One region of the Arthrobacter pasteuri genome, then DNA from elsewhere that is predicted to be linked to it. Evidence: predicted binding sites of a transcription regulator. Region 1 holds the regulator's gene; each other region holds the start of a gene.

Evidence for each region. Region 1 encodes LexA, which represses DNA repair genes until DNA is damaged. Its sites were predicted from a motif close to TCGAACANNTGTTCGA; they were not measured.
Region 2: a site for LexA is predicted at 1,083-1,098, ahead of ruvA (Holliday junction branch migration protein RuvA). Genes of this name have one in related genera too.
Region 3: a site for LexA is predicted at 809-824, ahead of imuA' (DnaE2-dependent mutagenesis accessory factor ImuA'). Genes of this name have one in related genera too.
Region 4: a site for LexA is predicted at 1,152-1,167, ahead of ACX80H_RS15630 (LysM peptidoglycan-binding domain-containing protein). Genes of this name have one in related genera too.

What each region holds. Positions count from the first base shown of each region.
Region 1 is NZ_JBTNDO010000006.1:37,908-40,103, reverse strand. It holds gene ACX80H_RS16290 (ATP-dependent DNA helicase) at 1-453, shown strand, start outside; gene lexA (transcriptional repressor LexA) at 518-1,225, opposite strand; gene ACX80H_RS16280 (LysM peptidoglycan-binding domain-containing protein) at 1,608-2,105, shown strand.
Region 2 is NZ_JBTNDO010000001.1:135,726-137,921, forward strand. It holds gene ACX80H_RS00700 (YebC/PmpR family DNA-binding transcriptional regulator) at 1-419, shown strand, start outside; gene ruvC (crossover junction endodeoxyribonuclease RuvC) at 456-1,025, shown strand; gene ruvA (Holliday junction branch migration protein RuvA) at 1,149-1,778, shown strand; gene ruvB (Holliday junction branch migration DNA helicase RuvB) at 1,775-2,196, shown strand, end outside.
Region 3 is NZ_JBTNDO010000001.1:2,135,601-2,137,796, forward strand. It holds gene imuA' (DnaE2-dependent mutagenesis accessory factor ImuA') at 1-798, opposite strand, end outside; gene ACX80H_RS10195 (DUF5997 family protein) at 950-1,342, opposite strand; gene ACX80H_RS10200 (LysR substrate-binding domain-containing protein) at 1,440-2,138, shown strand.
Region 4 is NZ_JBTNDO010000005.1:48,398-50,593, reverse strand. It holds gene ACX80H_RS15640 (polyprenyl synthetase family protein) at 1-499, shown strand, start outside; gene ACX80H_RS15635 (Rv2175c family DNA-binding protein) at 556-909, opposite strand; gene ACX80H_RS15630 (LysM peptidoglycan-binding domain-containing protein) at 1,216-2,196, shown strand, end outside.

The sequences.
Region 1 (2,196 bases):
AAGGTCGACTTCGAGATCCTGTGCCAGGGCGAGTCCTCGCTCAACGCCCTCGTGACGCAGTTCGCCGACGAACCGGACACCTGCCTGTTCGGGACGATGTCCCTGTGGCAGGGCGTCGACGTGCCGGGCTCGTCGTGCCGTCTGGTCGTCATCGACCGCATCCCGTTCCCGCGCCCGGACGATCCGCTCATGACGGCCCGGACGAGGGCCGTGGCGCGCAGTGGAGGCAACGGCTTCATGAGCGTGTCCGCCACGCATGCGGCGGTACGGCTGGCACAGGGCGCAGGACGCCTGATCCGCGCGACGGGCGACCGCGGCGTCGTCGCCGTCCTCGACAGTCGCCTCGCCACCGCCCGCTACGGCGGCTTCCTCAGGGCGGCACTGCCGCCCTTCTGGGCTACGACGGACCGGACGACGGTCACGGGCATCCTCGAGCGGCTCTCGGCCCGCTGAGAGCCGGCAGGGCCCGCACGCGTATGCCCGTCAGGGGTACGCAGGCAGGCCCTGCCGGGGGGCGCTAGAGTGCGCGCATCACCGAGACGACCTTGCCCATGATGCTGGCGTGGTCGCCGAGGATCGGCTCGTAGCGGGTGTTCTGCGGCAGGAGCCAGGTGTGCCCGTCGCGCTGGCGGAAGGTCTTCACGGTCGCCTCGTCGTCGAGCAGTGCCGCGACGATGTCACCGTTCTGGGCGCTCTGCTGGCGCCGTACGACCACCCAGTCGCCGTCGCAGATGGCGGCATCCACCATGGAGTCCCCGGAGACCCTGAGCATGAAGAGGTCGCCGTGCCCGACGAGCTGTCGCGGCAGGGGCATGACGTCCTCGACGACCTGGTCTGCAAGGATCGGCCCGCCTGCGGCGATGCGCCCGACCAGCGGCACGAGGGCGGTGTCCACGGCGATCTGGTGTCCGGCCTTACGGTCGGCGGAGGAGCCGTCCTCGCTCGCCGCTTCGGAGGCGAGCGTCAGCGGCAGCAGTACTTCCATGGCTCGCGGGCGCTTCGGGTCGCGCCGCAGGTACCCGAGGCGCTCGAGCTGCGACAGCTGATGGGTCACGCTCGAGAGGCTCGCCAGGCCGACCGTGTCGCCGATCTCCCGCATCGACGGCGGGTAGCCCTTGTCGGCGATCGACCGCTGGATGGTTTCGAGGATCGTCAGCTGGCGCGCGGTGAGTCCCTTGGACGCCGAGCGGCCACGCGGGCGTCCACGGCCCGCCGAGATCGGCACGGCGTCGGCCGGAACGTCGGCGGTGTTCGATTCCTGCCGGGCTGCCGGTGTTGATTCCGCCACTGTTGCGCCTTTCGCCTGGGACTGCAGATCCCATGTTGTCCGCCTCCCGGCTTCGCCGGTCACCCGGAGGCTTTTTGTCAGAGGCGGGTGGTTGTCTGAGATACATCACCGGCTCGCCTGCCTGGAGCGGCAGCTTCCGCCGGTGATGTCCTGTCCTGTTCACGCTAGGACAGACGGGCGCAGTTATCAAACATATGTTCGAGCGAGTCTCGACAACGGTCGTCGGTCAGTGCTAGAAATAGGCATCGTGGAAATAGAACGCGTGTTCGAATCGAACGGGTCGTCCGAGGAGAACATTCGAAGGGAAAGAGGTAAGGCAATGGCTGAAGCACCGGCACTGCACGGCAGCACCGCGCTGTGGGCACTGGCGCCCGTTCGTTCCGAGGCCCGTCTCCGGCTCGTCCCTCGCTCCACCTCCGTGACGTCCCTCCGATCGGCGTCCGGTTTGATGCAGTCGGCACCCGTTCAGCCGGATGCGTCCCGCACCTCCACGCAGCGGAGTGCGGGGCACGCCCTGACCCTGACGCGACGCGGACGTCTGCTGCTGGTCGGCCTGCCGATCGCGCTGGGCGTCGCTGCCCTGATCCTCCTGGGCGCCTTCCTGACGTCGCAGGCCAGAGCCGGGGAGTCGGCTCCCGCATCCTCGTCGACGGTCGAGGTGAGTGTCGCCGCGGGGGAGACGCTGTGGGACCTCGCCGTCCAGTACGCCCCGGAGCGCGACCCGCGGGACGTCGTGGCGGAGATGGTGGAACTCAACGACCTGCACACCTCCCTCGTCCGGGCAGGGCAGAGTATCGCGGTCCCCGCCGGGGGATAGTCGGGGGGGGCAGGCAGCCGAGGGACAGCCGAGTGGTGGACATGGCGCCCGCGACGCGTCGTTAGCTGAGACAGTCGGCATCCCTTAAACT
Region 2 (2,196 bases), on a different contig from region 1:
TGCGCGTCGGCATCACGCGCAACGGCGGAAGCATCGCCGATCCCGGGTCGGTGGCATACCTGTTTGCACGCAAGGGCGTCGTCACCCTGCCGAAGAACGGCCTCACCGAGGACGAGCTGCTCATGGCCGTGCTCGACGCGGGCGCGGACGAGGTCAAGGAGTCCGACGACAGCTTCGAGATCATCTCGGAGCCGCAGGACGTCCGCGCCGTGGTCGCTGCGCTCGAGGAGGCCGGGATCGAGTACGAGACCGACGAGATCGAGTTCGTGCCGTCCATGCAGGTGGACCTGGATGCCGACGGCGGCCGGAAGTTCCTCAAGCTGGTGGACGCCCTGGAGGAGCTCGACGATGTCCAGAACGTCTACTCCAACGCCAACCTCTCGGACGACGTGCTGGCCGAGCTCGAGAACGACGACTGACATCGCACCGCTCGACAGTGCAGGGAGGGTAGCGCCGTGACCTACCGGGTCATGGGCGTGGACCCCGGCCTGACACGCTGCGGCCTCGCGGTCGTCGACATCGAGCCGAACCGGCGCTCCACGCTCGTCGCGGTCGGCGTGATCGGCACGGAGGCGGGCCGGAGCCTCGACGAGCGGCTCCTGGTCATCTCGGAGGCCGTCGACCTGTGGCTGGACCTGCATCAACCGCAGGCCCTCGCCGTCGAGCGCGTGTTCAGCGGAACCAACATCAGCACCGTCATGGGTACCGCGCAGGCGTCCGGGGTCGTCATCGTGGCCGCCGCGCGCCGGGGCATCCCGGTGGCCCTCCACACGCCCACCGAGGTGAAGGCCGCCGTCACCGGCAACGGGCAGGCGGACAAGGTGGCCGTCACGAAGATGGTCACGAAGATCCTCCGGCTCGAGACGGCGCCTCGGCCCGCCGACGCCGCCGACGCCCTGGCGCTCGCGATCACGCATGCCTGGCGCAGGGGAGTAGGGCTCCAGGGCGCTGCTGCGGCCGGGGGCAGCGTGACTCCCGCACAGCGCATCTGGGCCGAGGCGGAGGCACGGGCGCGTCGACGCTAGCGCCGTTCCCGGTGTGGCTCCTCGCGTCCGGGCCGGGACGCCGGTACGGTTAGCCATTAGAACGTATGTTCGACACGGGCCCCGGCCCGCCGTCCCCGTCCCGCAAGTGCCTTGGAGCTCTTCATGATCAGTTCCCTGCGCGGAACAGTGACCCACGTGGGCCTGCACTCCGCCGTCATCGACGTCAACGGCTTCGGCATGCAGGTGCAGGCCACGCCGCAGACCCTCGCCGCGCTCCGCGTGGGCGAGCAGGCCACCATCGCCACCGCGATGATCGTCCGCGAGGATTCCATGACGCTCTTCGGTTTCGAGGACGCGGACCAGCGCGAGGTCTTCGAGACCCTCCTCGCGGTCAGTGGCGTCGGACCCCGCCTCGCCCTCGCCGTGCTGGCGGTGCACGCGCCGGATGCCATCCGGGTGGCCGCCTCCTCCGGGGATGACAAGGCCTTCAGCAAGGTGCCCGGCATCGGACCCAAGGGTGCACGCCGCATCGTGCTCGAACTCGCCGGGAAGCTGGTCCCCCTGGAGTCGGCACCGGGCGTTCCGAAGCAGACCTGGCAGGGCCAGGTGCTCACCGCCATGATGGGCCTCGGCTGGTCCGAGAGGGACGCCGGGGCGGCCATCGACGCAGCCGTCGCCGACGCGCCCGAGGTCGCCGCGACGGGTGATGTGGGCCAGATCCTGAAGCTCACGCTGCGCCGCCTCGGGCAGGACGGCGCGCGAAGCTCGGCGCGGGCGAAGGTCGGGTCATGACGGATCCGCATCCCCAGGACGCACCGCTCGTCGCGCCGGCCGCCGATCCCGAGGACCGGGCGATCGAGGCGGCACTGCGGCCGAAGAACCTCGACGACTTCGTGGGGCAGAAGCGCGTCCGGCGCCAGCTGTCGCTCGTCCTCGAAGCCTCGCGACTGCGCGGACGCAGCGCCGACCACGTCCTCCTGTCAGGGCCCCCCGGTCTCGGCAAGACGACGCTCGCCATGATCATCGCGGCGGAGATGAACGCACCGCTGCGCATCTCGTCCGGTCCCGCGATCCAGCACGCCGGCGACCTCGCCGCGATCCTCTCGTCCCTGACCGACGGGGAGGTGCTCTTCCTCGACGAGATCCACCGCATGTCGCGGCCGGCCGAGGAGATGCTCTACATGGCGATGGAGGATCTCCGGGTGGACAT
Region 3 (2,196 bases), on a different contig from region 1:
CCGTGGTCCGAACAGGGCGGTGGAAGCACTGCCGGGGGCGGCGCCGGGCTGGAGTCCCTGCGGCAGAAGGGCCTCCTGGGACGCGGCTCCAGGAGTGGTGGCCTGCAGGTCCGCCAGCCCCACGTAGGCATGGCGGAGCCGTCCGGAAGGCTGCGTCGCGGTGATCTTCATGCGGCGCGCCGCCAGGTGGCCCGTTCCCGCGCCGAGGCCCTCCCAGGCGCTCTCGGCCACCCCGAGCGTGGAATCGCTCTGCTTCCAGGTGCCGAGGGTGATCAGTGCGGCACCACGCTGGCGCAGCCGTGCCCTGAGGCGGGCCCATTCGGTGGGCGCCAGGTGCTCCGGGGCGCGGGTCAGGACGACCGGGACCACATCCACGAGGGCTGCCGTGACGGTGAGCCACTGGGATCCGGGGTCGGGGACCAGGATGAGGCGTTCGAGGTTGATCCCGAAGCCCTGTGCCGCCTCCACGCCGAAGTCCGGCACGCCGATGACGCTGCACCACAGGCCCGCCGAGGAAGGGCCGGCGAGGAGGGCCATGGCGAGGGCCGGAGAGTTCCGGACCGTGTAGGAGCCCCCCGACTGGAGTCCGCCGCCGGGCAGGATCCGGGCGAGGGCCGGGACCGTGGGCAGACTGCGCGAATCGAGGGTGCTGGCCTGCATGCTGTTGATGCGGGCCTGGAGGCCGAGTGCGACGTCGGCTGGTGAGGTTCCCCGGCGGCCGGCAGGCTCCGGATGGAACGCCTCCCCGAAGGAGGAAGGCTCCCGTCCGAGGGAAGGGCCGGCAGCTGGAGGCGTCACTCGTCAATATTCGAATACGTGTTCGATTAAGTCAATCAGTGCGCCTCGGCCGGAACAGCGCTGGAATACGGCCTTTTTCTGGTAGGTGCAGCCCCCGGATCGGGCCGGCCGGCAGGCGCAGCACTGCACCTGCCGCCGTCGTTTCCCGATGTCAGGCGTCCGATGCCTTGCGCGCGGCCTCGCGTTCCTTCACCCGCGCGGCCTCGGCGCGGACGGCGGCCTGCGTGGCGCGCTCCGACACCAGCCAGGCGGGCGGATCCTGCAGCAAGGCGGTGATCTGCTCGCTGGTCAGGGGATCCGTGATGCCTCCACGCGCCAATCCGCTGATGGAGATCCCGAGCTTCTGCGCGACGACGGGGCGTGGGTGCGGGCCGTTGCGGCGCAGGTCGGCGAGCCACTCCGGCGGGGTCTGCTGCAGTTCGTTGAACTCGGCGCGCGTCAGCTCGGTCTCCTGGAAGTCCTGGGGAGCTGCGGGCAGGTAGATTCCCAGTTTCTTGGCCGCGGTGGCGGGTTTCAGTGTCTGGGGAGTTTTCGCGGGAGTCATTGTCCAAGCTTAACGGTCAGGCTCAACGGCTCCGGCTCAACGGCTCCGGCTCAACGGCTCCGGCTCAACGGCTCCGGACAGGCGCTACTGTGATCAGGTGCCCACCGACCAGCCCCGAACCCTGTCCGTCGGCTTCGTGCCGGGCGTGACGCCGGGCAAATGGGTGGCACGGTGGCGCGAACGGCACCCGGAGGTGCCCCTCGAGCTCCGGCAGCACGACGACGACGCCCTGGCGGCACTGCGGGACGGCTCCGACGACGTCGTCTTCGTCCGGCTCCCGGTGGACCGCGCAGGGCTCCACCTGATCCCCCTCTACGAGGAGCAGCCCGTGGCGGTGATGTCACGGGACAACGAGCTGTCCCTCTACGACGACGTTCCGCTCGAGGAACTCGAGGGCCTGCTCGACGTCGCGGAGTGCGGTGGCCCCAAGACGGCCGTCGAGGTGGCAGCGTCCGGCGCGGGCGTCGTCGTCCTGCCGATGTCCCTCGCACGCCTCCATGCGCGGAAGGATGCCGTGCACCGTCCCGTCCCGGGCCTGCCGACGACGACGATCGGTATCGCCTGGCGGATGGAGGACGAGTCCGACGACGTCGAGGAGTTCATCGGCATCGTCCGCGGACGCACGGCTCAGAGTTCCCGGCAGCCCTCGCAGCGCGAGGCGCCCAAGAAGAGTGCGTCGCAGAAGGCGGCCGCGAAGAAGGCCGCCGCTGGGGGAGCCAAGGGGCACAAGGAGAACAGGAAACCTTCGCCCGGAAAGGCCGCACGTCCTTCCGGTTCGCGCGGAAAACGGCGCTGACGCTCTCACCATCGGTGGGCCGCTCCCTCGCGGCACTGCTCCAGCGGTACTTCCGGTC
Region 4 (2,196 bases), on a different contig from region 1:
GCGCGCCCTCAACATCCTCCGGTTCAAGTCCGCCAAGTACTCGATGGAGCGTCCGCTCATGCTCGGCGGGGCGCTGGCCGGAGCGGACGACGCGGTACTGCGGTCCTACTCCGCCTTCGCCCTTCCTCTCGGCGAGGCGTTCCAACTCCGGGACGACGTCCTCGGCGTGTTCGGCGATCCGGAGGTGACCGGCAAGCCCGCGGGAGACGACCTCCGCGAGGGCAAGCGGACCTTCCTCATCGCGCGCGCCCTGGGGTCCAGCGGAAGCAAGGCGCGCGCCGGGATCAACGCAATGCTGGGCGACACCTCCCTGGACGACGCCGGGGTCGGGATGCTGCGCGGCCTGATCGTCGAGAGCGGCGCGCTGGCCCACACCGAGCGACTGATCGCAGTCAAGTCGGAGGAGGCCTTCTCAGCACTGGCCGGGCTCGGGATCGATGCCGTGTCGAGGCGCGCACTGCACCTGCTGGCCGAAGCGGCGGTCACCCGGACCGCGTAGACGCAGCGGCCCGCCGACCCGAGGCAGGACCGCCGTGACCGGTGAGGCTGGACCTCCTACCAGGCGGCTGCCTGGGCACGACGCCGGATCTCGGTCTTCCGTCCTTCGCGGAGTGCATCGATAGGGCGACCCGGAAGGGATTCATCATCGGTGTAGAGCCAGCGGATGATGTCCTCATCGCCGTAGCCGGAGTCCGCGAGGACGACGACGGTCCCCCGCAGGCTGTCGAGGACATCGCCGTCGACCAGGAAATCGGCGGGCACGCTGCGGACTTTGCGCTCTCCGATCCGCACGCTGACCAGGGACCGGTCGCTGATGAGCGAGTGCACCCTGGTGATCGGCAGATCAAGGGCCTCGGCCACCTCCGGAAGGTTGAGCCAGGCCGGGACGAGTTGTTCGATGTCAGTCACCGTCCAAGCGTGCCATGCTCCGGCAGCCAACTCCACCCGAGAGGCCGCGGGGCACCTGCGGCGCGGCCGGGAGGTCCATCCGACGCCGGAGCACTCCCCCAGCGACACGCCGGGCGGGAGAAATCCGCGGTTTCCGCACCCCTTGTGCTACGCCCTTTTTCGTGTAGATTCACAGGAGTCACACAAGTAACAGTATCAACAGTGAACTCACTAGCATCATCAGAACGTGCAGGTGCCCGGCCACGACCAGCTCTTCGGGTACATGCGTCCGCGCGGACTCAGCCGCCAACAGACGAGGAACGAAACATGACTGCCCAGCGATCGAATGCACCGCTGAACGGGAACCGCCGGAAGGTTGCCGGCGCACGCCCGCGCGGCCTGAACGTCGCCGTGACCACCGCCGCCCTGCCCGCGGTGATTCTCTCTTCCGTCGCCCTCGCCCAACCGGCGTCGGCCGCCCCCGCCCCGCAGACATCCTCCACCCGACACATCGCAGCAGCAGCGGTGACGCTTCCCGCGCGTGCAGTCGTGCCTGCCGCCCTCGTCGCCGGCCAGGTACCGGCGCGCAACATCGCCATCGCGGCCCAGACCGTCCCCAGTGAATACACGATCAAGCCGGGCGACACGATCGGGGCGATCGCCAAGCGCTACGGCCTGTCCACGGACGCGGTCCTCAAGCTCAACGGGATGACCGCGCGCACCATCATCTACCCGGGCCGGAAGATCCGGCTGACAGGCAGCGCACCTGCGGCCACGCCCGCTCCCGCCCCGGCCGCTCCCTCCTCGGGAACGACCTACGTAGTGAAGCCCGGCGACACCCTCGGTGCCATCGCAGCACGGAACGGCGTCAGCCTTCAGAGCGTCCTCACGGCCAACAACCTCTCGCTCACCTCGACCATCTACCCCGGGCAGAAGCTCCGCCTCTCGGGTACGAGCCAGGCTCCCGCGCCCGTCAAGCCCGCGCCCGTCAAGCCGGCACCCGCGCCTGCTGTCAGCACCTATACGGTCAAGGCCGGCGACACCCTGGGCGCCATCGCAGCACGGAACGGCGTCAGCCTGCAGAGCCTCCTCACGGCCAACAACCTCTCGCTCACCTCGACCATCTACCCCGGGCAGAAGCTCCGCCTCTCGGGGACGAGCCAGGCTCCCACCCAGCCCACACCGCCGAAGGCGACCCAGCCGGCGCCCGCGCCCGCCGCCGGCTCCTACACCGTGAAGGCCGGTGACACGCTCGGCGCCATCGCGTCACGCAACGGTGTCAGCCTCTCGGCCCTGCTCACGGCCAAC